2 regions of the Sutcliffiella sp. NPDC057660 genome follow, and region 2 is predicted to be linked to the other one. Evidence: riboswitches for the same ligand, from Rfam matches in the RefSeq annotation. Region 2 holds a riboswitch; the other holds the start of a gene.

Region 1 (15,757 bases), on a different contig from region 2:
AAAGGGGTTTTCTTCGATTGAAGCCAATAAATCTCATTATTGTTGATGACAATCAGGATTCTCTTGAAATACTTAAATATTTTATTAGTCAGTTAAAGGACTTTAAAATAATCGATATTTGTAAAAATGGAGAACAACTGATCGATAGTGTTATGAAAAACAATCCGGAGCTAGTTATTGCGGATATTAACATGCCAAATAAAAATGGGCTAGAAGCAATAAAGGAATGCCTTGAATTTGCGCCAGATCTAAAGTTCATATTTGCTACAGGATACAACGAATTTGCTGTCGAAGCTTTTGCAATCTCAGCAGTGGATTATATCGTAAAACCGGTAGAAAAAACCAGAGTGTACAAAGCTTTGGAGAGAGCAAAAGCAATCATTTTGAACGATCGGGAAGCTGCGGATCCTCCGGGTAACAAAAGACTTGCGGTACGTTCAAATAGTTCTTTTTATTATATTGCGTTCAATGATATTATTTTTATTGAAAAATCAGGGAAAAAGTGCATTATCTATACCGTCAATCAAACAGTCGAAACCTATGAAAATATCAGCGATATCTATAAGCAGCTAGACAGTAATTTCTACCGAACCCATCGCTCATATATCGTGAATTTGCGTATGCTATCACATATTACACCTAAAAACGAAACCTATTTTGCATATTTTATCAACCATGAAAAATATGCACATATTTCTAAGCTCAAAATCAGTGAAGTTCAGGAAATGCTGGCTCAGATTACGAACAATTAAGTTGAATATCTCGTAATCTGAGCTTTCTTGCGGTAAACCCGGGACTTGTACCTATAATGTAGGTCCAAAAGGGTTGAAATGCTTAGGAACAGGGCTGAAAGGCTAAGTTTTTACACTCAAAAGCTGGTAATTTATTGGACAAATGCGAAACGTTTCCGATAAGATTTACGTATAGAAGTTAGGTGGATAAGGATGAATCTATTTTCCAATTAATTCCATTCCGCATTATTAGGATTTTTAAAAAGATGAAAAGCTATCTTATTTAAAATATTCGGTTACTATAAACTACTATCTATCGAATGGTTGGCAGTCTCTATATAACATAATAAGATACCTTAGATCAGCTATTTAGAAAATCCTAACGCTTGGGAGGGAATCTAATGGATTTACTAAGTAATGAATCACTGATGGAAGTATATGAAGCAGCAAAAACAAACAATCTTAATGAAGATTTCTTAAAGTTGATTATAGAAGAAATAAAGAGAAGAAATATTGAACTACCTATAACCTATACATAAAAACCGTTATACATGAAATAGAAGCATCATTTTTTCATACCCAAATTTATTTTCATTTTTAATGATTCAATCATCAAGAAGGAGGATTTTCATGTATATCGTTCACTCGACATTTAAAGTACCACCAGAAAAAGCAGATGAAGTGATTGCCATTTACCATAACCGGTCAGGACTGGTGGAGAAAGCGGAAGGATTCCACCGTTTTCTTTTGTTGCAAAATGAAAAGAAAACCGGAGAATTGACGGTATTTATGGAATGGGATTCCAAAGAAGCGTTTCTTACTTGGGTGCAGGGCGAGGATTATAAACGTATTCATGAGTTGGAAAAGAAGTATCCGGACCAGGAGTTGGCAGCAATTATACCGACTATCACCAGATATAAGGTTGTGGCAACATGACCAAACTGATATTATCTCCTACCGTACAAAAAATAAAAGCCGATATTGGAGAGATAGATGTAACGCCCATAGTTGAGAAAGTAGTCGCAACGATGTACAAGGACTTCCCCTCTCTGAAAGAAAAGTTTGGTGAAAAGGGGAAAGAAAGAACAATTGAAGACAACTTCTATCATTTCCTATATTTGAATACCGCTTATAAACTGAATGATACCAACACCTTTACTGAATACGCTACATGGCTGAACAGTGTTTTGGTCAGCAGAGGGTTAAAGACGGAATTGATCATCTATAACTTCAAGAAAATCCAGGAATGCATGCCCGGAATATTGGAGTCAGAGGTGGAAAAGAAATTCATGGACTATTTGGAAGCAGGTATACAGACACTAAAGGAAGTTGCGAATAAAGAATAGTAAGAAACAGTGCGGTGTTAAAAATGGCACTGTTTTTTTGCTTTAGGGTTATTTAGCCTAACTAAATAATGTACTTACCAAAAGTGGTGTTTTGAGCATTGAAATATTTGGTGCACAAGGGGGAGCTAGCATGAAAAAGTATAAAATCATGTTTTATGGCGTACTCATCAGTTTCTTTCTGTCTGTTCTCTATTCTATTTATATCCACCTATCAGACCCGACCTGGGGAGATCTGGCTGCAGTAGCATCCTTCATTGTCATCTTTCCATCTGCACTTGTTCTGACACTATTGATCCAGTTGGGCTACCTGATCTATTGCAGGAAATCGAAAAGTAGATAAAAGGTGCTCTTTCACAGATTTCCACTTCACAGGATTGTCAACTTTCTATCCGCTATGCGGCCCGGAAATCCATTATAATACAGAAAACAACTAGCAAATATTAAGGTGGTTTATATTCTATGAAAAAGACGCCAATTGATCGATTTCGAGTAATGGGATTTATTGAAGGGGGCTCGCTTCTACTCCTGATGTTTATTGCCATGCCAATAAAATATGGCCTGGATATTCCGGAGGTGGTAAGTGTAGTCGGGGCAATCCATGGTTTCCTTTTCATCACCTATCTTTTCGTCATTGCCTATGTAACGTATAAAGTCAGATGGTCCTTTAAATGGATAGCGGGTGCAGTAATTGCAGCATTTATCCCGTTTGGAAATATAATTTTGGACTCTTATCTGAAAAAATCCACTCTAGTAAACTGACCCCTTATCTCAGGGGTCAGTTTTTTGATGCTGTTTGTTATAAGTTTCCGTTGCAATGTCTTATAATGAATGCAGATATAATCATCAAAGGGGTTGTCGTGTTGAAGCTTCGTCCTGTTCTATCAATTCTTGCATTTTTTTCGTTGTACAATATATTCGTTTACTATCTTGGCTGGAATGTGTGGATCTGGGCAAGCACCGCCTTGAATTGGGAACACCCCATCCTATATAGCCTCATTGTAGCAATAGTCGCGTATTCCTATATACTCGGAAGGCTGATGAAGGTCCTTAGTTTCCTCTCCATCCTCGGCTCCTATTGGTTTGCGGTGGTGCAATACGGTCTACTTCTGTTCCCTGTAGCCAATTTAACTGTATTTCTGCTGAAGTGGAGTCCATTATCAGAAGAAGCTGCAATCATCTGGACCGGAAATGTTACTTTGATCATCTTTATGCTGCTCATGGCACTAGGGACGTTCAACGCATACAGTCCGGTAATTCGAAGCTACGAGATCTCCATACCCAAAAATGTGATAAACCATAAAGAACTGAAAATCGCTGTAGCATCTGATATGCATTTCGGAAAGCTATCCGGAAGGGCTCATGTGAGTCGTCTTGTAAAAATCGTGAAAAGTATGAATCCGGATTTAATCCTGCTTCCTGGGGATATAATCGATGACGATCCAAAGCAATTTGTACGGAAGCAAATGGGGGAAATCCTGAAGAACATGCATGCTCCAATGGGGATGTACGGTGTACTGGGCAACCACGAGTATTACGGAAGAGAGATTCCGGCTTTTTTAGAGGAAATGAATAAGCTTGATATCCGCATTCTCATGGATGAAGTAATTAAAGTCGAGGACAGCTTTTATTTAGTGGGCAGGAAAGATAAGACGGATTCAAGAAGACGGTCTATCAAGGAATTGGTAGAGAACCTGGACCATAATCTTCCCATCATCGCCATGGATCATCAGCCGACCCAGCTAAAGGAAGCAGAAGAAAGTGGTATTGATATAATTTTATCTGGTCATACCCACAGAGGGCAAATGATGCCCAATCACCTCATTACCAAAAGGATGTTCGAACTGGATTGGGGCTACCTGAAGAAAAACAGCTTACATGCTATCGTTTCCTCGGGGTTCGGTTTTTGGGGACCGCCGATACGAATTGGCAGCAGATCCGAGGTAGTTGAATTAAAGGTCTCCTTCTTACAGGAAGATTAACCTGAAGTGAATAGACTCAAATGGGTCTATTTTTTTTACAAACGATAATGAAGTATAATGAATCAGGTGTAAATAGAAGAAAAAATGAGGGTACAGCATGAAAAATAGTTTTAGAGACTTCCAATTAAGTGAAGAGATAGTTAGCGCTCTTGAAAAATTAAAATATACAGTTCCTACGGAAGTCCAAGCAAAAGTTCTTCCGAATGCAATGGAAAAGAAGGATCTCGTCGTGAAATCACAGACAGGCAGCGGCAAAACAGCAGCATTTGGCATACCGCTTTGTGAACTAGTAGAGTGGGAGGAGAATAAACCCCAGGCACTCGTTCTGACTCCAACCCGCGAGCTTGCGGCCCAGGTCAAAGAGGATATAACGAATATCGGTAGGTTCAAGCGGGTTAAAGCCACCGCGATCTATGGCAAGCAGCCATTTGATAGGCAGAAGCTGGAGTTGAAGCAAAAGTCTCATGTGGTCGTGGGGACACCTGGCAGGGTGCTCGATCATATGGAAAAAGGGACGTTTGACGTGGAGCGTTTAAAGTATCTTGTTATAGATGAAGCAGATGAAATGTTAAATATGGGTTTTATTGATCAGGTGGAAGCCATTATCCAAAAGTTGCCCATCGATAGGGTGACGATGCTATTCTCCGCGACATTACCAGAGGATGTCGAGCAGCTTTCTCATAAATATATGAAAACGCCAACTCATATTGAAATAAAAGGTACAGGAATCACAACAGATAAAATTGAGCATGCAGTTATTGAAGTTCAAGAGAATGAAAAGTTTTCACTGTTGAAGGCTGTTACAACACTGGAGAACCCGGATAGCTGTATCGTTTTTTGTAGAACTCAGATCCAGGTGGATGATGTATATCGTCAACTAGAACGCGCGGGCTATCCTTGCGACAAGCTGCATGGCGGTCTGGTGCAAGAGGATCGTTTCGCTGTTATGAATGAGTTCAAACTAGGAAAATTCCGCTATCTGGTGGCGACGGACGTTGCGGCAAGAGGGATTGATATCGCAAATGTTTCTCTTGTGATCAATTACGACCTGCCGATGGAGAAAGAGAGCTATGTCCATCGAACAGGCAGGACGGCTCGTGCAGGAAATTCGGGAAAAGCCATTACATTCGTTACTCCATATGAAGAAAAATTCCTCGCAGAAATCGAATCGTATATTGGATTTAAGATAGCGAAAAGAGAAGCTCCAACTAAAGAAATGGTTTTTCGGGCAACATCTGAATTTGAAATAAAAATAAATACACGTCCAACTATTAAAGAAGCAAAGAGTGCGAAATTGAACAAGGATATTATGAAGCTCTATTTCAATGGTGGAAAGAAAAAGAAAATAAGAGCGGTCGACTTCGTCGGCACCCTATCCAAAATACCAGGAGTGGCTGCAGGGGATATAGGCATCATCACCATTCAGGAAAATGTCTCCTATGTTGATATTTTGAATGGAAAGGGTCCGATTGTACTGAAAGCGATGAAGCACACCACGATAAAAGGAAAAATGCTGAAGGTCCATGAGGCACGACAATAACTCTTCAATCCACAGTTGACAAATCGGAATCGTCGGGTTTATGATTATCATAACAAATTACTCTTTCCAGTCATAACTTAATAGCGTAACTTATCCAGAGAAGTGGAGGGAATGGCCCTATGAAGCTTCAGCAACAGATTCTATAAAAAGAATACTGTGCTAATTCCAGCAAGCAGTGATGCTTGGCAGATAAGTTGAGGTCTTATTTCTTAAAAAAACCAACCTCTTCTTGTCTCAGACTGGAAGAGGTTTTTTGTATTTTCTATAGTTGACTAGCTGTTGATTGGAGCAATAGGCGAAGACTCCTGCGGGAGGTAGCGTTTAGGGGAGACCCCACAGGCGAAGCCGAGGAGGCTCTCGCAAGCCCCGCGGAAAGCGCAGCCTAGTGCGGAAATCAACAGCGGTGCTAAACGTAACCAAAATTTTAAGGAGTGATGAAAATGGGAGAAATTTTGAAAAATGCGGTTGAAAATCGGCGGTCGGAATTAATCAGTAAGCTCCTCTATTTCCGTGTATTCAAAAAGGAGGATCAGCACCTGTATGAACTGTCCTTATCAGACTTGGAGCAGGAATATAAAAAATACGACCATTACATGCATCCCCATGATGACATGGGATCGATCCAGTGGGTTAAAAGCAAGTAGGAGGATTAATGAGGAGACGGGAACTGTAAAAATAGGGTTAATATGCAAGACAGCCGAATATTCTTTGGGGAGAGCCTATATAAGGGGGAATCAAAAATGTCTGAAACCACAATTGTATCCTCACTTACAAAATTTGTAGATGCACTCCCTATTCCTCCAAAATTAGAACCAGTAAAAAAAGACAACACTTACACCTATTACGAGGTAACAATGAAGGAAACAAAGCAATCCCTTCACCGCGATCTCCCCTCGACAACGGTGTGGGGATATGAAGGAATATTCCCTGGACCGACCATAGAAGTCGACTGTGGGGAGAAGGTATTCATCAAATGGATGAATGCTCTGCCAAAAAGGCATTTGCTGCCAGTGGACTTTACGGTTCATGGTGCCCATAAAGATGTTCCGGAAGTCCGAACAGTCGTTCATGTACATGGTGCAGTTGTGGAACCTGATAGTGACGGGTACCCCGACTCATGGTTCAGTGCAAATTTTGAACAGGTTGGCCCCACATTTACACAAAAAATCTACCGGTACGATAATTACATGAATTCCTGTACGCTCTGGTACCATGATCACGCACTTGGTATTACCCGCCTCAATATATATGCAGGACTCGCTGGGATGTATATAGTACGAAGTGATTTCGAGCGTTCCCTGAAACTTCCCTCATCCGCCTATGATTTCCCTCTTATCATCCAGGATAGATCCTTTCGACCGGATGGTTCTCTCTACTATCCGACACAACCGGATGAACCGGTATCAGGATTGAAAACATCTGTAGTACCGGAGTTTTTTGGCAATACGATTCTGGTCAATGGGAAAGTATGGCCTTACTTGGTAGTAGAACCTCGCAAATATCGTTTCCGAGTAGTCAATGCTTCCAACAGCCGCTTTTATCGAATAAAACTGGACTCAGGACAGCTCATGTATCAGATCGGAACGGATAGAGGTCTGATGGATCGACCGATAGGCATCAGATCCATCACACTTGCACCAGCAGAAAGAGCAGATTTAATCATTGATTTTACTAATCTCGAAGGAGAAAGTATCATCATGACCAATGATGCACCTGCTCCATTCCCTAAGGGGGACAAGGGAAATGAAATTGTAGAAGTAATGAAATTCTTCGTAGAACTGCCACTTCGACATATAGACACCTCCGTCATTCCAGCTTACATGGAAAACCTCTCAAGACTACGGACACATGATGCGACAAAAAAACGTTTTTTGACATTGGATCATACCATGGACCGATTTGGTCGTGAAATGATGCTTTTGGACAACAAGGACTGGGATGCCCCCATATCTGAAAAACCAGTTCTAGGGAGCACAGAAATCTGGTATTTGGTCAATACCACCGAGGATACCCATCCCATTCATATCCATCTGGTGGACTTTCAAATCCTGGGCCGCAGGGAATATGATGTGGAGCGGTTTAATCGGGAGCGGGTGATTGAGTATAGGGGAGACCCCTTTCCGCCAGAACCGCAGGAATGCGGCAGGAAAGATACAGTCAGGGCTAATCCGGGGGAAGTTACCAAAATCATCATGAAATTTGGCCCTTTTACAGGACTATATGTATGGCATTGCCATATGCTAGAACACGAGGATTATGAAATGATGAGACCTTATATGGTAATAAAGTAAGCTTTAATTTGAAGAGAATGGCGGATAAATCATGAATGATGAAAAGAAAATACTTGCTGGTTCATGGATACAGGCTATTGGAACAGTCCTTTCCGCTATAAGCAGTACAAGATTCCTTGTAAGGGGGGAAGAGGAGAGTGATGGCTTAGACATTGTTGGGAATGTGCTTCAAGCTACAGGAAATGCATTGGAAGCCGATGGGCAGGAAGGTTTCTCATATGGAAGGATTGGCAATGGAATTCAAGCCGTCGGGAATATCACGGTTATTTCAGGCCTGGTCTTGCCTGAAGAAAAAATCATCAGGGGAAAATTATTTATCACTGGGAATCTGTTTCAGGCTCTCGGTGCAGCGACGGCACTAGGAGAAGAATGGGAGGCGACTGATGCTGATGCAATGGCCATCATCGGGAACATACTTCAGGTTATAGGGAATTCCCTTCAGGCAATCGGTGGTGCAGAAGAAATAAGGACAGGGGAAAGTGAAAACACTGATGCGGTGATTACTACGGGGAGCTGGATTCAAGCAATCGGGGCGGTCATTCTTGCATTGGAAATCACTAAAGAACAAACCGTTGATGAAAAAGAATCAAAGAACAAAATCCCAAAGGAGTGTTAATCTCCTTTGGGATTTCCGTTTTGACCTTTTCTTAGTCTATACACCGATCGATTCTTCAATATTTATTTGCTTCAAATACTCAGCCAGCAATTCAGGGGCAGTTAGATAAATCAGCCCATTTCCCTTCGAGACTCTTAGGGTATCCTAATGGAATGGTACGCTTCACAAGCTGTGCATACAATTCCGGCTCGGTAAGCTTTCGCTCAAACTCGCTTTCTGACAAATGTTTGACCAGGGAGAGTGCCCCAGCAACGTGTGGTGCGGACATGGATGTACCACTGAAAACAGCGTATCTGCCTCCGGGAATCGTGGAGATTATCTTTTCTCCTGGTGCTACAACGTCCACTTCATTATTGGAATTGGTGAAATAGGACGATTTACGTTGAAGACTCACTGCCCCAACCGAAATTACTTCGTTATAGCCTGCCGGATAAGAGAATTCCTCGGTAGAATGCTTTCCATCCCCCTCATTCCCTGCGGCACACACAACCAGGATTTGATTTTCCACTGCGGTCTTGATTGCATCATGAAGCTCAGGAACGTCTATCGGGCCACCAAGTGACATGGTGATGATATCCACTTTCTGTGTAATTGCATATTCAATTGCGCTTGTCACCCATTCATAGGAGCCAGAGCCTTCTTCTCCAGCAAGTGCTTTTAAAATCAGCAGTTTGGCTTCTGGAGAAACGCCGATCACACCGGATTCGGCATTAATGGCAGCGATGGTACCGGCAACATGTGTGCCATGTCCGTTATAGTCGGTAATCTTTTCGGGGTCGCCATTATCATCATCGGTAAAATTCCGACCTGCAATGATTCTCCCTTCCAAATCCGGATGGGAGGTATCGCATCCGGTATCAATGACTGCTATGACAGTACCTTTTCCTTTAAAGCCTCTATTCCAGAGAGAGGGAGCTTGTATCATGTCCACTCCTTCGGGAATTTGCTGCGCCTCAAACAATTGATTGTCAACTTTGTACGGAATTAAATGAACCAGCTTTTCCATTACAACGCCTCCTAATCATTATTTAAAAAAAGTGAGACAAGTTACTTTCTGAAAATTCTACCAATTTCCATTGAAAAGTTCAAGTGCCAAAAAGACTATGTAAGCTAACTTCCTATCAAAACGCATATCTTTTCAAAACGCATATCTTTTCAACGGTCGTAGCCCCGATAAGCCTCAAGTCTTATCTCAAAATATAGCTCAGGCTCGTTATAGCAATCCTTGAAAGCAGATAAGATAGAGACATGAAAGGAGGAAACACAGATGAAAAAATTTGGATTGTTATTAGTAGGGGTAATCGCGTTCTTCATATTACTGGCGAATATCGGACCGTTACTCGGGTTGGCCTTAAGCTTGGTTGTTTCCTATTATGCGGTGAAGGAGTTTATGAAAACCGATTCCACCGCCAACAAGGTACTGTGGGGAATCATCGGTTTCATCGCCATTGGATTCTCGATCGCAAATGTCCCGGCCGTTCTAGGACTTGTAGCAGCGTACATTTTATATGTTGTTTATAAAAACTGGAACAAGCCGAAAGACACGATCATCGAAGCGAAAGAAAGCGATGACCCATTTACAAACTTTGAAAAAGAATGGAATGCACTAAACAACAAATAATTAAAGGAGTGTCTGAAAATGAGTTTATTTACGAGAATTAAGAATACTATCGCAGCAGATTTCCATGAAGTTCTTGATAAAAAAGAGCAAAAGAATCCAATATCCATGCTTAATCAGTACTTAAGGGATTGTGAGAAAGAAGTGGATAAGGTACGACTTTTAGTGGAGCGTCAAAACATCCTGAAAGATGAGTTTGTCAGAGAATATCATCAAGCTAACCAACTTGCGGGAAAAAGAAAGCATCAAGCTGAAATAGCTTCTAAAGCTGACGAGTCGGAGCTCTATGAATTTGCTGAAAGAGAGTATCAGCAATATGAGGTACGCGCAAAGCAGCTGAAGATTTCCTTAGAAAAAGTTACGGAAGATCTAACTTCCCTGGAGCAAAAATATGAAGGTATGAAACACAAGCTAAAGGATATGTACATTAAGCGGATGGAATTGATGGGCAGAGAAAATGTGGCCAGAGCCAATCATCGTATGAATCAAGTCCTGGAATCCAATAACGGAGTGCCATCCTCTTCTAGATTCACTGAAATGGAGAGCTACCTGGAGCGTCTGGAGCATCAGGTGAATTCTTCCTACCACCGTCATACAATCGATGCACGAATCGCACAGATTGAAAAAGAATTGCCAAATGATGAGAAAACACATTCTCTTTCATCCTGATAACTGATATTCTAAAAAAAGGCGGCATGGTACGCCTTTTTTATCCATTGCAGCAGCAGCATGTAATATGCCTTAAAAGGAGGGGAAACAATGTTAAATATGAAGAAAACAGACCTGTTAAGCTATATTCTCATCATCGGATTTTTTATTTTTATCCTGGAAATCTCATTTTTTGATACCGGGCTCATTTTTTCCCTTCTTATTTCTGGCATATGTCTATACTTCGGTCGAAAAAAATGGAGTTGGTTTCTCGGTAAAGTCTTATTTGCAATCGGTGCGCTAACTATTTTCTTTACGATAATCGGATCTTTCACATTCCGGTTTCTGTTATTGGCTTCGATTATTTACTTCTTTATTTTGTTTACGCAATCTAAACAAAATCCGACTTATTTCAGGCCTGAAATAGCGCCAGCCAAGGTCGGACAAGTGGTGAAGCGGGAACAGAAGTGGTTCCAGAATAAATTCTTAGGCCGACAAAAAACACCGGAACACTCCTACACATGGGATGATGTCAATATACAGACCGGTATTGGGGATACCATCATCGATCTGAGCTATACCGTTCTTCCGAAAGGGGAAGCAATCATTTCCATCCGGAACGTTGTAGGGAATATCCAAATCCTTGTTCCATATGAAGTGGATATCAGTGTCAAGCATTCAGTGATGGTCGGCTCGACGATCATTTTAGAAGAAGAAGAATCAAAAACATGGAATCAGACGATACATTACCAAACTTCGGGGTATGAGGATTCCACCCAAAAGATAAAAATAATCACCTCTTGCTTGGTGGGAAGCCTCGAGGTGAAAAGAGTATGAGTATATTGCAAAGGCACTTTCTGTTGGGGGTCACCACAGCCATCATCAGTTTTCTTGCATTTGGTATCGTGTACTTCCTGTCTTTTCCCTTAATGGAGTGGTCCTCTTTGTGGAAAGTAAAAGTGTTTGACCTGCCATTTGTTCTATTTGCTTTATGTATATCCGTCTTCATCGGCTTGATCATTGGTCTATTTTCAGGAATGTATTGGAGAAAGCAAATAGTGGGGATTCACGCTCACCTAATTCAAATGGAGCAAGGGAGAAATATCGAATGGGTGGAAAAGAACCCGGTTCATGAAATAGGGGAAATAGAAAGCGAACTGAAAAAAATTCAAAGACAGATGAAGGAACAAACAAAGCTTTCGCAAAAGCTTGCGAATGAAAAAGCGGTGGACCTTGAAAGCAGAATCCAGGAAATCGTATCGCAGGAGCGTAACAGATTAGCCAGGGAATTGCATGATTCCGTAAGCCAGCAGCTGTTCGCTGCATCGATGCTCATGTCGGCCTTAACGGAGCCGAAAGAGTCACTCGAAGACAGGGAAACAAAGCAGCTCAGGCTGGTCGAAGAAATGATTCATCAATCCCAATTGGAAATGCGTGCGCTACTTCTGCACTTGAGGCCTGTTGCTTTGAAAGGGAAAACGCTCCAGGAAGGTGCAGAGGAGCTATTGGTAGAATTGATGCAAAAGGTTCCGATGAGCATTGCATGGAAGATTGAACCCTTTTCCATTGACAAGGGAGTGGAGGACCATTTGTTCCGAATACTTCAAGAAAGCCTCTCCAATACGCTTCGGCATGCCAAGGCGTCATCCGTTGATGTGCTCTTGATCAGCCGAGATGATTTTATCATCCTGAGAGTTGTAGATGATGGGAAAGGCTTTGATGTGGAAAAGGAACGGGCTGGCGCGTATGGATTGCAAAACATGTACGAGCGGGCCGTGGAGATAGGCGGCACGTTAAAAATAGTGAGTGTAGAAAATCAGGGTACAAGATTGGAAGTAAAGGTTCCTAAGTTGGATTTAAAGGGTGAGGGAAATGATTAGAGTCTTATTTGTAGATGATCATGAAATGGTGAGAATTGGTGTCACTGCCTATTTATCCGCACAGCCTGATATAGAAGTGATTGCAGAAGCGGATGATGGAAAATTGGCAGTGGAATTGGCGCTTCTGCATAAACCGGATATTATCTTGATGGATCTTGTTATGAAGGAAATGGATGGCATTGAAGCAACCAAAAGGATTATCGATCAATGGCCGGACGCAAAAATAATAATTGTCACAAGCTTCTTGGATGATGAAAAAGTGTATCCGGCACTTGAAGCAGGAGCAACGAGTTACATGCTGAAAACTTCCAAGGCAAGTGATATTGCAAATGCAGTACGCTCCACTTTTAAAGGTCAATCCATCCTGGAACCTGAAGTGGCAGGGAAAATGATGAAAAAGATGCGTCAAAAAAATGAACACTACTTGCATGAAGAACTTACAAATCGTGAAATGGAGATTCTGCTCCTTATGACACAAGGGAAGACGAATCAGGAAATTGCGGATGAGCTGTTTATTGCATTGAAAACAGCTAAAGTGCATGTAAGCAATATATTGGCGAAGCTGCAGGTCCAGGACCGGACCCAGGCAGTCATTTACGCATTCAAGCATAACCTCGTCAAATAAATTGGGCAGTGTACTGTTTCCTGTCCTTTTTCTTGACCTACCCTGCAAAGTTAATCATATCTAAGGCTTGCCAAATTTTGATTAATCGGCTTTCATTGCTTTTTAAAAGATTTACCGATAAGCTTTAAAGGCAAGCATTAACAAGATAGAGGATGAGTAGTAGTTGGAAAAGAAATTGGACACCCAGGAATTTATTTATACATATGCAAGCAGCCCTGAAGAGCGATCCTTGAGCCACTTGGAGATGCGCTCTTTTTTTGGCATGGAATCACCCTATAACATAATAAAAAGCACCATTAACATAGATCCAAGCAGAAGCCCTTTTATAAGGGAACGTATCGAAGTTCTATATTCTGGGGATGAACTTTCGGATATTCTAGAGCAGGTCGAAGAAATAGATATGTTGGATAAGACGTTCAAAATCATCTTCATCAAGATTAATGACCTTGAAAAAGAAGCTCAAATTGAATACAACGAGAGAAGATTAATGGAACGGGACCTTGGGGCACGCATCCATGGAGAGGCGGATGTCCATAATCCCGCGCATATCTTTGGTATTGTGGCATATGGTGGTAGATGGTACTTTGGCAATTATCGTAAAAATGAAGCGGTATGGTTGAAGCACACAAAGAAGCCACGCGAATATTCCACTGCATTAAGCACTCGGGTCGCCCGCGCGGTTTCCAATTTAGCCGTTCCACATCCAGATGGAGTAAGAGCGATTGATCCATGTTGTGGAATCGGTACCGTACTGGTTGAAGCATTGTCCATGGGGATTCATATAGAGGGAAGGGATATTAACCCTTTGGTTACGGAGGGCTCTAGGGAAAACATTGCTCATTTCAACTTAAAAGGAAATGTGACATTGGGACCAATAGCGGATGTTACGGAAAAATATGATGTCGCAATCATAGACATGCCATACAACCTCTATACACATGCGACACCAGAAGATCAGGCAGACATCTTAAGACACGCTCGAAGAATAACGGATAAACTGGTCGTTGTTACCATCGAAACAATCGATGATATGATAGAAAAAGCGGGCTTTGAAATCAAAGACCGCTGTGTCACAAAGAAAGGGTATTTTTCAAGAGAAATACTTGTATGCTACTAAAACCCGATTTTTGACCAATCAAACAAGGAACCTGGATCCATTTTACGAACGGGGGCATATTCGTGGTGACCGACGATATGTTCCCGGTCATTTTTAATAGAGGGATGACGATTTAAAAGATCCACCAACAGCTCGTTCAATGCGGTATACTGTGCCTCGGTGTACCCGATATCTGTAGGGTCTATCCTCTCATAGATTTCCTCAGGGACGATAGGAAACATCTCTTCCTTTGTCCCGATAGCAAGCAATTCTATTCCAATTGAATATTCATTGAAACTATTATGGTAATGCTGATAATTTAAATCAATTCCTTTTCCCGCATGAAAGGCAACCCTGCTTTCCGGTACAAGATGATAAACCTCCCCATCTCTCCCAATCATGTAATGGGCCGACACTTCATATTCTTCAAACAAAGCATACACTTCATCCAGATTGTAGGGATCCTCCGGGTTACGCATGGCATTATTAGTGAAATGCAGCATCACATGGGTGACGGACCCGGATCGCATACGCGAATTCTGTTTGGGAAGCATCCAATCAGTTACCTCAATCCCTGGGATGAAGAAATCTCTCTCCCTCTCAGGGGCTCGATCATCTATTCGCTCCTCTACGGCAGTATCTGAAGGTATTTCCTTGGCGATTTCAGATGTGCAGCCTGCTAGCAGAAGAGCGACCATCAAACTGGCAAACAAAAGCATTTTTTTCATAAGCTACCCCTACTCTAGTTGATAAATTCAACATGATCTACTTTATTAATTCCTTGAGTATCATGGATTCTCCTTCCTTATGTGGGAAGTTTGTTTATTCAACTGAAGAAAAGGATAAGGATAATGTAAGAGTAAATACAAAGGAGGAAAGCGTGATGCCATATGATTCATTGAAAGATCTGCCAAAAGGCGTCAAAGACAATCTACCGAAGCACGGACAGGAAATCTATAAAGAAGCCTTCAACTCTGCCTCAGAACAATATGACAAGGAAGAAACCGCCCATAAGGTTGCATGGGATGCTGTGAAGAATAAATATAAGAAAAATGACAAGGATGAATGGGTCGAAAAGTAGGGAGCAGTTCCCTTATATATATGTGTCCCTTTATGGTAAAATGAAGCCAAAGCAAACATCAAGGAGGGCTTCAGATGAACCAGAAAGTTATCGTCTATTCCGCAAAGGGATGCAAGGACTGTGAATATGTAAAGGAATACCTGAAACAAGAGGAAATTCCCTTTGAAGTAAGGGATATCTTAGCAAATCCGGTCTACCAACAGGAAGTAGAAAAGTTCGGATTTATGGGAATTCCAGTTACTGCAGTCGGGGACAAAGCGGTAAAAGGATTCAATCCGATGGAGATCAACAAATTACTAGAGTCTG
Region 2 (15,757 bases):
TCAACCGCTATCTCCCGCAGGAGTCTCACACCTTGCACTCCAACCAACAGGGGTGAATAATAGTATAAAATCTGCCTTTCTAAAATTTGAAAAATTGGACTTTGTCTCATTTTTTCATTTCAACGGAGCAAATAATGTTATAAAAACTGAGTTGATTGTAGCGGAGGACACTTGACTCCTGCGGGAGAGTAGAGGGCATGGGAGACCCCACAGGCGAAGCCGAGGAGGCTCCCATCCGTCCCCGCGGAAAGCAAGTGTCTGTAGCGGAAATCAACGGCTAAATTTAAAGACTACACCTTATCTAAATAGCAACAATGGGATTGCGAAAAGAGCCTTTATTTATAATGATCAGACGAAATCCACGGCTTTTGAATTCAGGCACACGATTACGCCTTCTCTGTTTCTGCGTATTATCATTCTTTAATCCCAATTGATATTCTTCTTTCGAATTTTTTATCAGGACAATAACATACGGATTTGGCATCTTCTCTTGAGCTTGATCTATTTTGATTATTGATTGACACGCAGAAAAGTTTAAAAACAGCATTGCCGAAAATAAAAGATGACAAAAACAGGCCACGACATCAACCTCCCTCTGTTATCGTGACCTGCATCAAATTTTTTATGTAGCTGTAACTGAATTGTAATAGATTATATTATTCCAGTTCATAATCCTGTAAGTGAACAAAGCTGAAGCCCTGTTCCAATAAATTTAGAACTGCCATCTTTACTCCTTCAGCTGTCCCGCTTTCCGGGTGATTCATGTGAAGGATCACAATCGATCCGGAAGTTGCCTGAAGGATGGATTCTTTCACTTGATCCGCGGTAAAAGTGGCTCCAGCATCACCTAGAATATCAAAGTTCACTACTTCCAAACCAAGGTCCTGGGCTATTTTAACCGATACATCATCGTAAAAAGCAGTTCCCGAGCGAAAATGTTTTGGAAGCTTTCCTGTATGCTCCAATATCATTTTCTGATTCCCGATAATTTCCGCTACGATTTCCTCTTTTGAAGCTGTACTCTCTATGCCCCAGGCAGAACGGGGGATAGTGGATAAAGGCCGGTGTTCTGTACCATGATTTTCTATCGTAAATAAAGAATTGTTTGCAAGTTCCATAAAAATAGTGGGCTGCGCTTCTATCCATCTGGCATTCAAAAATAGGTTCGCCTTAATGTTATGCTGATCCAGGAAACTGATCAGTTCATCATCATATCCGCTGCCATTTTCTCCTCCGCATGCATCCAATGTTAATGCTATGACTTTTTCATCGGTTTTCATCCTTGTTTTTACACCTGTAACAAATTCATGGAATTCATTGGACTCCCCATAATCACTATGGTTCAGAACTTCATTTTCCCTTTTTGTCAGTTCCTCCAAGGCCTCTTGCTTGTGGAGTTCTTCCTCCGTCAGTTCTGGCAACTCCTCCACCTTTGTTTCTTCTCTTTGAACAGGTTTCTCCTCTTTTACTTTTTCATCCCCTCTTACAGGTTCCTTTGTTGTGCTCACTTCTAGACCACTACAGGCAACCAACAATAAGATAGAGATGAAGAAAACTCCCCCAATGGTTCCCCTCATATCAACATCCCTTTTCGACAATTTACTTCATAATAAATAAAAAAACTGACTGAAGCATTATTCATGGAAACCCATGCACTTCAGTCAGTTGGTATGTGTAAAATCTATGTTGTCGGAATACTTTCTGTAAGTGGATATGTTCTGATTGCCCTTAATGCTACTTCCCCATCGTTAAAAGGAACAGACTCTGTACCAATCAATTGGTAATTTTCATGTCCTTTACCTGCTATTAATACAACATCGTCTTCTTTAGCAAGTTCGATGGCCCTGAAAATCGCCTGTTCACGGTCACCGATACATTCAAACCTGTCATCCACTGCCCCGGCGGCCATTCCGTTGATGATTTCATCATATGGCTCGTCCAATGGATTATCGGTGGTGAAGATGACGTAATCTGATTTCTCTGTTGCAATCCTGCCCATCTTTGGACGTTTATCCTTATCTCGATTACCGCCTGTCCCAATAATGGATATGATACTCCCTTTGGAGAACATCTTAATACTGTCGAGCACCTTCCCGATTGCATCCTCCGTATGGGCATAATCAATAATGACATTTCGTTGATCCCCTGTGTGCAATGTTTCCATCCGGCCACTAGGTGGTGTTACCTCACTTAGATGTTTAAGAATTCTAGCAAAAGGCATTCCTTTGTCCCAAAGTACACAGATAACGGAAAGAATATTGTAAACGTTGAATTCACCTACAAACGGTACTTCCATTCTGTACTCCCCAAAATCCGTATGTAAAGTGAAGGCTGTTTTATTTTCGAAAAACTCCAGATCACTCGCTCTGAAATCAGCATCATTGTTGATCCCGTATGAAATGATTCTGGCACTCGTCATACTGATATAATCCTTGGAAGCATCATCATCCATATTTAGAATTGCCGCTTTGTCTTTACGGAGATCCTGTCCGAGCTGGGAAAAGAGCAGCCCTTTTGCGTTTTTATAATTTTCCATGGTCCCGTGAAAATCCAAATGGTCCTGTGTCAGATTGGTAAACACACCATTCTGGAACTCCACACCAGCCAAACGTCCAAGCAGAAGTCCATGGGAGGACACTTCCATTACAACATCAGTCACACCTGCATCAACCATGTCCTTCAACATTCTTTGCATAGTCAGTACATCACTTGTTGTGTTCTTGCTTTCGAACTTTTCCCCATCGATATCGATTTCAATCGTACCACTGAGGCCCGTCTTATATCCTTCATTTCTCATCACTGAATTAATGACGCTTGTCACTGTCGTTTTCCCATTCGTTCCTGTAACTCCGACAATTCTAAGCTTGGTGGAAGGGTAGTCAAAAAATGCATTCGCAAGCTGGCCCAGTGCTCTTTCCGTATCTCTCACCTTCACATAGCAGACATCTTCATGCAGCATTTCCGGCAGATCCTCTACCACGATCACTTTCGCACCTTTTTCAATGGCCGAGGAAATATATCGGTGGCCATCGACTGTATATCCTTTAATACAGACAAAGACGGAATCCACTGTTACCTGTCTGGAATCGGAAAAAATATTAGAAATGGAAATCGGGAATTCCCCATAGATTTTTTGTGTTTGCACTTTTGAAAATAAAGAATTTGTATTCATAGGGTCACTTCCTTTTCTGATACTAAATATTATTTTTAAACGAAGTCAATGCGTCTTATTGTAGTATCTTCAATTAGTTGAATATGTATTTAACCGAATATTGACAAATAATAACTATAATCAATATCGAAGCCATTTATTCACTATATAACTACCATTCTACAAAAGTAAAGGGAAAAGGGAAAGTAGAATGTTGTCGGAAATGCCCTGAATTCGTTGGAAAAAGCTGCCGATATACCGACAGCTTTCTTTTATAATACTTTATCATCTACACTGTTCAGATAGTTTTCAATTTCCCCTACAACTGATTCCACACAGCCATCCTCGAATGGAGATCGAAGTTGCGCGAATTTTACCAATTCTGTGAAAGATTTGCTTCCTCCCAATTTACAGAGCTCTAGATAGGATTTCCATGCTTCTGCCGGGTTCTCCTGTGAAAGTTTCCAATATTGAAGTGCGCAGATTTGAGCCAATGTATAGTCAATATAATAGAAAGGCGTTCGGTAAATATGACCTTGGCGTTGCCAGAAACCGCCAGATTGCAAATAATCATTTCCATCATAATCTCGGTTTGGAAGATATTTATCCTCAATTTCCCGCCATGCTTTGTTTCTCTCTGCAGGAGTTGCTTCCGGATTCTCATAAACAAAATGCTGGAATTCATCCACCGCTACACCATAAGGCAGGAATGAAATTGCACTGCTCAGATGGGAGAATTTATATTTATCCGTATCTTCCTTAAAGAAAAGCTCCATCCATGGCCATGTGAAGAACTCCATACTCATCGAATGGATCTCACATGCTTCATAGGTAGGCCAATTATATTCAGGCACATCGAAATCTCTGCTCATGTATACCTGAAAAGCGTGTCCCGCTTCATGTGTCAATACATCGATATCGCCGCTTGTACCATTGAAATTCGAGAAGATATAAGGTGTTTTGTAGGTTGGGATATAGGTACAATACCCTCCTGCTTCCTTCCCTTTTTTCGCCACTAGGTCCATCAGGTTCTTGTCGATCATGAATTGGAAGAACTCTTTTGTTTCCTGTGATAGCTCCTCGTACATCTTGCTTCCATTCTCAATAATCCATTCAGGAGTCCCTTTTGGTGTAGCATTTCCGGTTTTGAATTTAAAGCCCTCATCGTAATACTTCAAATCCTGGACACCAATGCGCGCTTGTTGTCTTTCTTTCAATTTTTCAGTTAATGGAACAATATATTCCTTCACCTGATCACGGAATTTGGCTACCATATCAGCATCATAGTCTGTACGTGTCATTCTTGCATAACCAAGCTCAACAAAGTTCTTGTATCCAAGTTTTTGGGCAATCTTGGTGCGTAGTTTGACCAGTTGATCAAAAATATCATCAAATTCTTCTTTATTCTCATTAAAGAAGCCGAACTTCGCTTCACTTGCCTTTTTACGCATTTCTCTGTCTGTCGACTCCGTAAACGGGTCCAACTGCGCCAACGTCAACTCTTTCCCATCGAATGAGATCTTTGCTGATGCGATTAGCTTGGAATACTTTGTCGTAAGTTTATTCTCATGCTGAAGGTCTTCTATGATGGAATCATCAAATGTTTTCAATTCACATTCAGCCAATGAGAAAAGCTGAGTCCCCCATTTTTTCTCCAGCTCATTCCGGAATGGAGATTTAACAAGTGCTTTATAATATTTTGTATCCAATGCTTTTGTCAAGGGCTCTACTTCGTCCAGAAAATCTTGTTCTTCCTTGTAGAACTCATCTGTAGTATCAATGGAATGGCGAATGTACACTAGATTAAAATCCGTGCTTAACTCATTTCTGATTTCATTGATTTCCTTGATCGCTTCCTCCTGCTCCTGAGCGGAAGTAGCCCCCTCGAACCTAACCAACGCAGCATTATACCTGCTCTCGACCTCATCCATATTTGGCCGTGTATATGCAAACTCTTCAAATCTCATAATAAACGTCCCCTTTATAAACAATATTCACCCTTTAATATTCTACATAAATCGGCATTATCCTGCCGGGGTCTGGCCCTTTATTTATGGCCCTTTATTTATGGCCCTTTATTTAATGGCCTTTGATTGGCCCTTTATTAAACCAAAAAAAAAACTGACTCCCGTCAGTTTTTTTCTGTTTGGGCAGCAAAGTGCCCGAGTTTTTTAAAGAGGTCGATTGCCTGCTCTTTTTCTTCTGTTTGAAGTCCGGCAAGCAGGTTGTGTATTTGTTGTTCATGCTGCGGAAAGATGTTTTGGAGTAGATTTTTTCCTGCCTCCGTAATCTGTGCATAGGTCACTCGGCGATCTTTTGCACATGCTTTGCGGGCAAGCAACCCTTTGCCTTCTAATTTATCCACTACATAGGTGATACTTCCGCTTGCCAACAGGATCTTCCCACCTATTTGCTGCAACGGCTGATCGCCCTTATGATAGAGAAGCTCCAACACTGCGAATTCAGTTGGATTCAGGTCAAAGCGTTGAATGGACTGATTGGCTTTATCATTAATGGCTCGGTATGCTCTGGAAAGTACAATGAATAATTTTAGGGAGACATCTAAATCGTTTCTATTTGTCATGATCTTCATTCCTTTTTCAAATATCTTGAATTAAAACCAATGTTATAGTAAACTTCTTCATTCGTCAATCCAAGTTGAAAAATATGTAATTCCTTCTTCCTTAACTATAAATTGGTCGATTCGGCAATGTTAAGTAGAAGTATGATAAAATATGGAACAATGGGGAATGAACATTTTCCTTGTAGCTTTCCCTTTCATTTACTCGATATCCTAATTTTTATATAATCAAAAATAAATTAACACCAAAATAAAAAACTGCTTCGAGCAGTTTTATGCAGCCTTTTCTGAACAATCAATTTACTTACTGGCAAAGAAAAGCCTTGAAAGGAAACTAGTGATGAATGAAGCATTAACAGGCAGCATCCTTGCTGCCATGTCTACAGGTCTAGGAGCATTACCGATTCTCTTTCTTAAAAATTCCATTTCACACAGATGGAAGGATATACTATTAGCGTTCACTGCCGGCATCATGATGGCAGCCGCCACCTTAAGCCTTATACCTGAGGCACTAAACTACGGAGGGATCCTCCCCTTATCGATAGGACTATTATTGGGTGTCTTTACCTTAACATTGCTGGAAAAATCCATTCCCCATATAGACCTTGAACATAATAGAAAAGGTATCGAATTCGACCAGAAAGCCATGCTTATCGTTGCAGCCATCACACTGCACAATATACCTGAGGGGTTGTCTGTTGGGGTCAGTTATGCATCGGATGCAAATGATACGGGAAATTTGATCGCTTTTGCGATTGGTTTACAAAATGCTCCTGAGGGATTTCTGGTTGCGCTTTTCCTCATGAATCAAAAAATCAATCGAGTTAAAGCATTCCTTGTAGCTACATTAACCGGAGCAGTGGAAATTCCAATGGCCTTATTGGGCTTTTACCTTACTTCCATCGTTTCGAATTTGGTACCTTATGGTCTTGCGTTTGCGGCAGGAGCGATGCTTTATATCATTTATAAAGAACTCATTCCTGAGAGCCATGGTGATGGATATGAAACCACTTCCACCTACTCTTTCATCTTTGGGCTTTTATTCATGATCTGGCTGATTCAGATCTTCTAACCATTCTCTTTTGGAATGGTTTTTTATATGGACTTCTTTTGGTAGATCATTTTTTGATACTCATAAATTAGCTTGTCTAAATCCTGGCTGCATTTAATTGTTTGATCACTGATATAACCCGTTTTATTGGCCAAAACAATCATAGAGTCCCTTTTCTCTTTAATGAGAATCAATAGGTTCTCTACATACCCTTCATACGACAATGTAATTCGCTCCTTTTATCTCTCTGCTCTCCTTTTCGAATTATTACAAAAATTTCTATTAATGTAAATAGAATCGCAATATTAGACAATCTTTTCACAAAGTTTTTTCACCCGACCGCATGAATACACAGATTTTGTGCAAAATGAAAGTAATAAAGGATATTTGCCAGCAAAAAAATATTAAAATGCGAGAATCTTGTCGAATGGAACCTCACCAAAATCCTAATAACAAACCTTATACAGCATCTTAGAAATGAGTGGTAAAGTTGAAAAATCTCATCGCTATTTTATCCGTATTATCAGTGTTTTTAGGCAGCATCGTCATTTATGCAGAGGAGCACCATCAGAATAGTAATAGAGTAGCCATTGTAATTGATGATTTCGGCAATGACATGAAGGGGACCGAAGAAATTCTTCATCTGCCAGTCAAGTTGACTATTGCGGTGATGCCGTTTCTTTCTACAACAAAAGAGGATGCGGAGCTTGCGCATGAATTGGGGCACGAGGTCATATTACATCTTCCAATGGAACCCGTTAAAGGGAAGAGGAGCTGGCTGGGTCCCGGAGCCATCACAACGGACCTCTCCAATAAAGAAATTGCAAAGCGAGTAAATGCGGCAATTGATGCCGTTCCTTTCGCCGTTGGAATCAATAACCATATGGGATCAAAAGCCACTTCAGATGAGCGTGTGATGCGGATTATCCTTGGTATCTGCAAAGAAAGGCACCTCTACTATCTGGACAGTAAAACCTCAAGAAAAAGTGTCGTTTCAAAAATTGCCACAGAACTTTCTGTACCCTATTTGGAAAATGAATTGTTTTTTGATGAGGTTTACACAACCAACCATATCGTAAAGCAGACTAACCAGCTCATCAGAAAAACAGAAGTAGATGATAGTATCATTGCCATCGGTCATGTGGGCATTGCAGGTGAAAAGACAGCCAGTGTTCTGAAACAATATATTCCTGCACTCAAGAAAAAAGCTGAGCCTGTCACTTTATCGACTATCCTCATAGAAAAAGAGTTGATTACCACTCCACAATAAAAAACGAGCATCTTTTCCCTATGGGAAGATGCTCGTTTTACGGCTGTATTACTTCATAACATCAATCTGATCGACATGTGTCACCCTGAACTCTTTCTCTTCCAGCTTTTTCACAATCTTATTCAGTTTATCCTCAGGTAGCTCGGCAGGGAGGTTCACGATGATCCGTCTTAAATATTTCTCCCCGTTATCAAGCGTAAGCATGCCGTCAATGTTGATGTCCTTCAGCATGGTAACAAGATCCTTTATTGCCCCTTTATGTTCAATTGTGGCGATGGTCAAGGTGTAACCCCCAGTTTTCATTCCAAATGAATCAGCAAGTACATCCATGACGTTTGCATGAGTCAGAATCCCGAGAAATTCATTACCCTCGTTCAGTACAGCAATGAATGGCAGTCGTTTAATTGTGAAAAACGCTTGGAAAAAGGAGTCCTCCTCAAAAATGAATGCATCTTTATTTTGGATAAGGGACTCCACAGAATCGTTTTCAGATCCTTTCCCCTCGTATAGGTAATCCAGTAAGTGCACTTTATAGACTAGCCCTACAAAGCTTCTCCCATTATCCTCCAGGATGGGAATGCAGCGGTAACCTGTCTCTTTAATTTTCTCATACGCGTCCTTCACCGTATAGTTCGGCTCACAATACTGTACATCTTGCTTAGGCACAAAATTATAACGTACTTTCATTCCCTCACTCCTCCAAAACACATCTATTTATGTAGATAAAACTACTTTTACATTAGCATATTCGCATAAAAAGGTAAAGAAAATTCATAATATTAAAACTTTTAATTCTTATTAATTTTCCTCTTATTTTGCCGCATTTGCTGCAATCTGAACCGCATCCCAAACTGTTGCATAGGGTGGTGCGTAACTTAAGTCCAGCATACCAATCTGTTCTGTCGTCAATCCGCATGTAATGGCTGTTGCATAGATATCTATCCGTTTTGCCGCACTTTCATCCTGACCAAGTATTTGTGCGCCAAGCAGTTTCTTTGACTCTTTTTCATAGACAAGTTTAATGTGAAAAGGCAACGCATTAGGATAATAGGAAGCATGGCTATTTGTTTCAACTTTTACTGTTTTAAAGTTTACATTCTCCTGTCTAGCAGATTTTTCCGTCAATCCAGTCATCGCAGCTGTCCAATCCATAATTTTCACTACGTTCGTGCCAAGTATTCCCTGAAAGGAATTCGGGATTCCAGCCATGTTATCCGCTGCGACTCTTCCATGTTTATTGGCTGTAGTACCTAAAGCAATATTAACAGGCTTTTGCAAAAGAAGATGGTTACTTGTCGCGCAGTCCCCGGCAGCATAGATGGCAGGAATGCTGGTTTGCTGCTGTTTGTCAACAATGATGGCACCATTATCTAGCATATTCAGTCCAATACCTTTGACAAACTCCGTGTTAGGTTTATTCCCGATGTTCACGATAACTGCATCCACATCATACTTCCCTTTATCCGTGCTTACGCTGGTAACCTTCCCTTCCACAACGTGAAGCTCCTTGACTTCTTCGCCAGTCAGGATTTTCACCCTGTCTTTTAGGCAATCCTCCAAGATTTCAGCCATATCCTGATCATAGTTAGGAAGGATATGTGGCTGCAATTCGATGACCGTTACTTCCTTTTGTAATTCCATCATCGTTTCGACCAGTTCCATCCCTATATACCCACCACCGATTATCCCAACCCTCTTCACATCTTTTCTTTCTTGAAAGTATTTTCTCATGTCCATTCCATCTTTAAGGGTCTTTAAAGTAAAGACATTCTCTGCATCCTTTGGTACAAATGGAGGAACAATTGGTTTTGATCCGGTAGCTATCAGTAGTTTATTATAGTTCACTTCCATCATTTCGCCGGATTGGAGATTTTGGACAAGCACTACTCTTCGCTCTGGCACCACTTTTTTGACTTCATGCTGAATATGTACCTGGATATTCCGTTTCTCGAAATCCTCTACAGTCCTCGCCAATAGGTCTTCGTGCGACGCTGTCACTCCAGATATGTAGTAGGGTAGACCGCAGGCACCATATGAAATATGTTCATCCTTTTCAAAGACGGTTATTTTTACATCTTCCTTTAGTCTTCTAAGCTTGGAAGCCGCACTCATGCCACCCGCTATTCCACCAATTATCACTATATGCTCCATAAAATAGCCTCCTATTTGCATCAGTTCATCACCTTCCATTATATTCCCTCTTTAAGGGGGGATTACTCATAAAAAAAGACATTTGAGTGAAAATCATATCACTCAAATGCCTCTCGTTACTTAGTTATTTATCTGTTCTGTCTGGCTCTCATAAATTGGAACCCATCCTTCAGTCGTAACGAAAATCCGTATGGCTACGACCTTTCTGTCCTCCATGAGGGTAAAATAATGACGGACATTTGGTGGTACACTTATCAGATCTCCAGGCTCCAGTTCCACGTCGAAAAAGCTGCCGTCCTTGCCTTGAATGACAAAAATCCCATGGCCGCTCACAATATAGCGGACCTCATCATCGGTGTGATGATGCTCTTTATTGAAATTCTGCAAAAGCTGTTCCAGGTTAGGAGTGGTATCGGATAAGGAGATGACATCCTGTGCTCTGTATCCACGTCTTGCCGAAATGTCCGCAATTTCACTCTGATAGGCAGCTAGGATTTCCTCTTTATTTTCTTCTGTCAGTGCAAAATTCTCCTGAAGATAATCAGGCAGCTTGGAGGTATCCCACTTTTCATAAATTACTTCATTTTCAGTCAAAAAGGATTCCACTTTTTCTTGTACTTTGATTCTTTCGTTTGTTTGATGAATTCTGATTTCAGCCATTCTTTTTTCCTCCTCAAGGTTTATTTTTAATGGACCTGCAAGCTTGCTCTAATACTGTTTTTCACGCTTAAAAGCTTTAAGTGATAGGAAAACAGGAATTCCCATGCTTCCAGGTGTTTTTTCGCTTCAAATGCCGTTTTTCCCCAGACCGTAATTCCGTGATTTTGGATCAGCACAGCACCACTGTCTCCATGAATGTGCTTTGAAAACTCCCTCGCAAGTTTTGGAATATCAGCATGGTTTTTAATAATTGGAATGCTGACAGAGGCATCCTCTTCCCAAATCCCCAAGGCTTTTATAATTTCCTGGCCTGTAAAGACTATCTCCTTCTGCTCTGCATATAATTGCGAAATGACATTATTGTCGACCGTATGGACGTGAAGGGAGCAACCGGCATTTGACTTGCCGTACACTTCCACATGAAGCAGTGTCTCGGCGGAAGGCAACAGAATGGTCTCTTCCACCGCTTCCCCAGCATAGTTTACTAGCAGAAAATCTTCCGGTGTTCTTTTCCGCTTATCCTTACCACTTGCTGATACAAAAAAAGTCAAAGGATGATCTGTTACTTTGATCGAAAGATTTCCACTTGTTCCAAAAAACCAATCGCGGCCAGCCAGCTCCTCCTTCACATCTGCAAGCTCATTCCACCTTGCTATCTGAATACTCATGATGACACCTCCTGCTTCTTCAGTATCTTTATCACATCGAAGAAGTCTTCAAATGCTTCATAGTTAATGGATTGCTCATTGCATTTTTCAATCAGAAAATCCCTGGCTATTACTTTATCCGCCATTTTCGCCGCTTGCAGATCTGTAATGGAATCACCAATCACTATTTTATAAGTGTCCTTATCTGCAAGTTTACGAATGACTGATGGTTTGCAGCACCCGCATTCGTTTTGGCATTCCTCATCACAAGAATGCGGCCAGTGAATCCTGATGCTCTCTCCTGAAAAATCAGACTCATTGCAGTAGATTTGGCCCCGGGGCACAATTCCACTCAGCAGAGGCTCCACAAAAAAGTCTATTCCTCCTGACACAATATAAAGTGGAATCTGCTGGTTCCTCGTGTATTCCACAAACTCATGAAATCCTCTTCTGATCGCGGCATGTTCTAAAATGTACGTGCTGATTTCTTCCCTTTGGTTTGAGGGAAGCAGGGAAAACATTTTCCCCACTCCTTCCCGGATGGATATCTCCTGCGAAAGAACTTTATCCTTTAATTCATTCCACTCAAGTGGGGCATATTTCTTCATAATGGCAATGATGTTGTCACTGTCTGTTACCGTTCCATCAAAATCACAAAATATCATTGGCTGACCTGCACTCATTTTGCAACCTCCAAACTGCCCCATTGTTCAATTGCGAGTTTCAGTTCCGGGTTCGTTTCAGCCTGTTCGCTCAAGGTTTTTCCAGCCAACACTCCATTAACCGCCTGTCTGAAAGCCGAACCACCGCCAATGGCGCCCAAAGCGTGTCCATGGATTCCTCCACCTGCATTGATGACAGAATCCAATCCAAAATCCTGATAAAGCTGCGGTACAAGGCCTGGATGGATTCCAGCTGATGGTACAGGCAGGGCAGCTTTCATTCCATCTTCGACCTTTGTTAAGCTGTTTCTGATTCCCAGTGCTTCCTTCTTTGGCAATGCGACACTGCCATAGGGGGAAGGAAACAAGGAAAAGTCGGCTCCAGCGTACCTAACTAGTTTTCCAAGAAGAAGTTCGTTGGAAATCCCATAAAACTCTGATGGAGTACTTGCCCCACTTACTGCAGGGTGTGCCATGATCGGTATCTGGATATTTTTATCCTCAGCAAGACACTGTAACACGTCCAATCCATAAGCAAAAACATTGAATAGTAAAATGTCTGCACCTAGCTCCACTGCCCGCTTCGCTTTTTCCCTCAATTCAAACGTTCGGCCTGTAAGATTGACAGCATAGCGGGCACGATGCCCTGTCTTTTCGTAAACTTCCTCCAAAACTTTCTTGCCGACTGCAATTCTCTTTTCAAATGGCGTGAGCGGATTCTCAAAAAGGATTTCATCATCCTTGATAAAATCGACTCCTCCAAGTGCCTGTTCCCGAAGTTGATTTCCAAGGAATGCGAGGTCCCTGCCAATTACACCTTTAAAAATGCTCATGACATACGGACGATCGGTTATCCCCGTCAGTTCCCTGATTCCCTCCACACCGAACTTTGGTCCGGGGAATAGGCTTTTCAGTTCACTCGAAAACTCCAAATCTAACAGCTTGATTTCACCGTCCAAGGAGAGCTTCCCGAACACAGTTGTCAATATTGCAGGTAGATCATTGCTGAAGTTTAAGCTCGGGTAACCGATTTGGATTATCCCTCTGGTGACGGTGCTTCCGATATAGCTGTTCACCCTCTCGCTTGGTTCAAGTTCCTGGACATGAACCACCCTGCCCTTATGTTTTTTCAGCTGTTCCTGATCCAAAAGCGGCAAATCTGTCCAAGAACCCACTGTCAAACCAAGGGCAATACCCTCAGCTTTTTTTTCCAAGTTCCCTTTTCTGTCATGTACTAGGTATGTGGCAATAATTTCACTCATATCTGTCATCCTTTCAATCACGTGAAATGGTATGATATGTAAGCACTAAAAAACCTCTTCGATAAGAAGAGGTTAGGCATCCTAACATCCTCTTATCTCCCAGCATTAAAGCTGCAAGATTTAGCACCGTGCTTATGTACATAAGTCGGTTGCCGGGTGTCATCGGGCTAGTCCCTCCACCTGCTCTTGATAAGAAAACGCAATATATATAATATTTTTAAGGTTAAAATAAAAGAAATCTAACAGGAATTATGACATCCTTCCGGCTAGTTGTCAACAAAGTATTCAGAAAATATGCAGTTTTTGAATCCTTTGCACCGCATCCTTCAGACGTTCAGTACTTGTCAGCAGACCTACACGCACATAGCCTTCACCATGGGATCCGAATCCTATTCCCGGCGCCACGACCACATGAGCCTCATCTAGCAGTTTATCGGCAAATTCAGAGGATGTGAATCCTTCGGGAACCTTTAACCAGGCAAAAAAAGAGCCTTGCGGCGCAGTAACTTCCCATCCTATTTCCTGCAGCCCTTTAATGAGGATATCCCTTCTTTTTGCATAAAGGTCCACCAGCTCTTCCACACATTTCTGCGATTCCAGCAGGGCTGTCGTCGCAGCTTCCTGTACCGCACCAAAGATGCTCACATACATATGGTCCTGCAGTAGATTGATTGCCTCTATGACACTGGGGTTGCCGACAGCAAATCCAACACGCCAGCCTGCCATGTTATATGTCTTGGATAGTGTATAAATCTCAATTCCCACTTCTTTCGCACCCGGAGTCTGCAGAAAGCTTAGCGGTCTTTTCCCTTCAAATCCGATGGCTCCATATGCGAAATCATGTACAACACAAATATCATGCTTATCCGCCAGGTCTACCGTCTCCTCGAAAAATTTTGATGTGGCAACTGCACCAGTGGGATTATTGGGATAGTTCAAAAACATCAGCTTCGCTTTATCCAAAACACTTTCATCTATATCTTCATAATTTGGTAAAAAATGATATACTTCTTTTAACGGCATATATTCCATTTGTGCTTTTGCAAGGGCAACCCCTGACCAGTAATCGGGATAGCCGGGATCTGGTACAAGCACAGTATCTCCTTCATTCAACAAGCATTGCGGAATTTCAACAAGACCTGCTTTGCCGCCAAATAGTACCGCCACTTCCGTTTTCGGGTCGAGCGTTACGTTGTATTCTCTTTTATAAAATTCGACTATCGCCTCTTTAAAAAAGTCGTTGCCCCTGAATGGTGAATATTTATGATGGATGGGGTTATCTACAGCTTGTTGCAAAGAACGTACAATATGTTCAGGCGTCGGCTGATCTGGGTTACCTTGTCCAAGATTGATGACATCATGCCCCTCGGCAACCACCCTTCCCACCTTTTGCACCAGGGAGGCAAAAAATTGAGTCGGCAGCTGATCTAATAGTTCAGATTTTTGGAAAAGTTTCATTTTGCTCACCTACTTAAAAAATTCTTGAAATCCTAGTCACAAATCATATAATGTTAAAAACAACTTGTAAAGAAATTTTTAAAAAAATAAAAAACAATTTTTTCTCAATAAGGGGGGCCACCACATGAAATGGAAAATTGCATGCATTCAGTTTGATATCGCCTTCGGAAACCCCGAAGCCAATATAGAGAAAGTGTGTGAGCTTGTAAAAGAAGCAGGAAAAGATAATCCGGACATTATCGTTCTACCCGAGCTCTGGTCCACAGGCTATGATCTGGGCAGACTTGATAGAATTGCAGACTCGGGAGGATTTGTAACGACCAAATTCCTGAAATCGCTCGCAAAGGAACAGAATGCCCATATTGTCGGGGGGTCCATTGCTAAAAAGACCAACCGAGGGATCTACAACACGATGCTTACAATTAATAAAGACGGGGAGGTTGCAGGTGAATACAGCAAATTGCATCTGTTTCGCCTAATGGATGAACACCATTTCCTTCAGCCAGGAAAAACAGATGGAATGTTTAATCTTGATGGGGAAAACTGCGCAGGCTTCATCTGTTACGACATCAGGTTTCCGGAGTGGATCCGCGCGCATACCACGAAAAATGCCAAAGCCATCTTCGTTGTTGCGGAGTGGCCATTGGCAAGAGTCGCGCATTGGAGGACTTTATTGATTGCAAGAGCGATTGAAAACCAATGCTATGTGATTGCCTGCAACCGATCCGGCTCAGACCCTAAAAATGAGTTTGCAGGACATTCCATGATTATCGATCCATGGGGAGAGATCCTTGCTGAAGCAGGAGTAGGAGCTGAAACCATCTCAGCCACGATCGATCTGGCTAAGGTTGATGAGGTAAGAAA

The links. A riboswitch is a leader RNA that binds a small molecule or an ion and turns the genes downstream of it on or off. The one in region 2 is predicted to bind S-adenosylmethionine.
Region 1: it holds a riboswitch for S-adenosylmethionine, as region 2 does, so the genes downstream of both, ACFVAD_RS14615 (Fur-regulated basic protein FbpA) here and mtnW (2,3-diketo-5-methylthiopentyl-1-phosphate enolase) in region 2, are expected to answer to the same signal.

The regions. Positions count from the first base shown of each region.
Region 1 covers NZ_JBHVHV010000011.1:184,738-200,494, forward strand. Annotated here, with positions in the region: gene ACFVAD_RS14575 (LytR/AlgR family response regulator transcription factor) at 18-752, shown strand; gene sda (sporulation histidine kinase inhibitor Sda) at 1,133-1,270, shown strand; gene ACFVAD_RS14585 (antibiotic biosynthesis monooxygenase family protein) at 1,362-1,667, shown strand; gene ACFVAD_RS14590 (hypothetical protein) at 1,664-2,077, shown strand; gene ACFVAD_RS14595 (hypothetical protein) at 2,208-2,417, shown strand; gene ACFVAD_RS14600 (DUF3817 domain-containing protein) at 2,537-2,836, shown strand; gene ACFVAD_RS14605 (metallophosphoesterase) at 2,902-4,056, shown strand; gene ACFVAD_RS14610 (DEAD/DEAH box helicase) at 4,154-5,596, shown strand; SAM riboswitch class I at 5,684-5,792, shown strand; gene ACFVAD_RS14615 (Fur-regulated basic protein FbpA) at 6,037-6,240, shown strand; gene ACFVAD_RS14620 (multicopper oxidase family protein) at 6,337-7,887, shown strand; gene ACFVAD_RS14625 (DUF6944 family repetitive protein) at 7,919-8,503, shown strand; partial or broken gene ACFVAD_RS14630 (S8 family peptidase) at 8,540-9,509, opposite strand; gene ACFVAD_RS14635 (lmo0954 family membrane protein) at 9,771-10,124, shown strand; gene ACFVAD_RS14640 (PspA/IM30 family protein) at 10,143-10,790, shown strand; gene liaF (cell wall-active antibiotics response protein LiaF) at 10,881-11,606, shown strand; gene ACFVAD_RS14650 (sensor histidine kinase) at 11,603-12,649, shown strand; gene ACFVAD_RS14655 (response regulator transcription factor) at 12,642-13,274, shown strand; gene ACFVAD_RS14660 (TRM11 family SAM-dependent methyltransferase) at 13,438-14,391, shown strand; gene ACFVAD_RS14665 (N-acetylmuramoyl-L-alanine amidase) at 14,388-15,098, opposite strand; gene ACFVAD_RS14670 (ChaB family protein) at 15,254-15,451, shown strand; gene ACFVAD_RS14675 (glutaredoxin family protein) at 15,526-15,757, shown strand, end outside.
Region 2 covers NZ_JBHVHV010000003.1:39,024-54,780, reverse strand. Annotated here, with positions in the region: gene ACFVAD_RS03500 (hypothetical protein) at 302-580, opposite strand; gene ACFVAD_RS03495 (polysaccharide deacetylase family protein) at 657-1,577, opposite strand; gene ACFVAD_RS03490 (UDP-N-acetylmuramoyl-L-alanyl-D-glutamate--2,6-diaminopimelate ligase) at 1,682-3,172, opposite strand; gene ACFVAD_RS03485 (M3 family oligoendopeptidase) at 3,424-5,118, opposite strand; gene ACFVAD_RS03480 (MarR family winged helix-turn-helix transcriptional regulator) at 5,283-5,735, opposite strand; gene ACFVAD_RS03475 (ZIP family metal transporter) at 6,073-6,804, shown strand; gene ACFVAD_RS03470 (Spo0E family sporulation regulatory protein-aspartic acid phosphatase) at 6,828-7,007, opposite strand; gene ACFVAD_RS03465 (divergent polysaccharide deacetylase family protein) at 7,274-8,053, shown strand; gene cbpA (cyclic di-AMP binding protein CbpA) at 8,102-8,740, opposite strand; gene ACFVAD_RS03455 (CoA-disulfide reductase) at 8,864-10,204, opposite strand; gene ACFVAD_RS03450 (1,2-dihydroxy-3-keto-5-methylthiopentene dioxygenase) at 10,325-10,864, opposite strand; gene ACFVAD_RS03445 (methylthioribulose 1-phosphate dehydratase) at 10,891-11,532, opposite strand; gene ACFVAD_RS03440 (2-hydroxy-3-keto-5-methylthiopentenyl-1-phosphate phosphatase) at 11,529-12,194, opposite strand; gene mtnW (2,3-diketo-5-methylthiopentyl-1-phosphate enolase) at 12,191-13,435, opposite strand; SAM riboswitch class I at 13,525-13,631, opposite strand; gene ACFVAD_RS03430 (pyridoxal phosphate-dependent aminotransferase) at 13,721-14,893, opposite strand; gene ACFVAD_RS03425 (carbon-nitrogen family hydrolase) at 15,018-15,757, shown strand, end outside.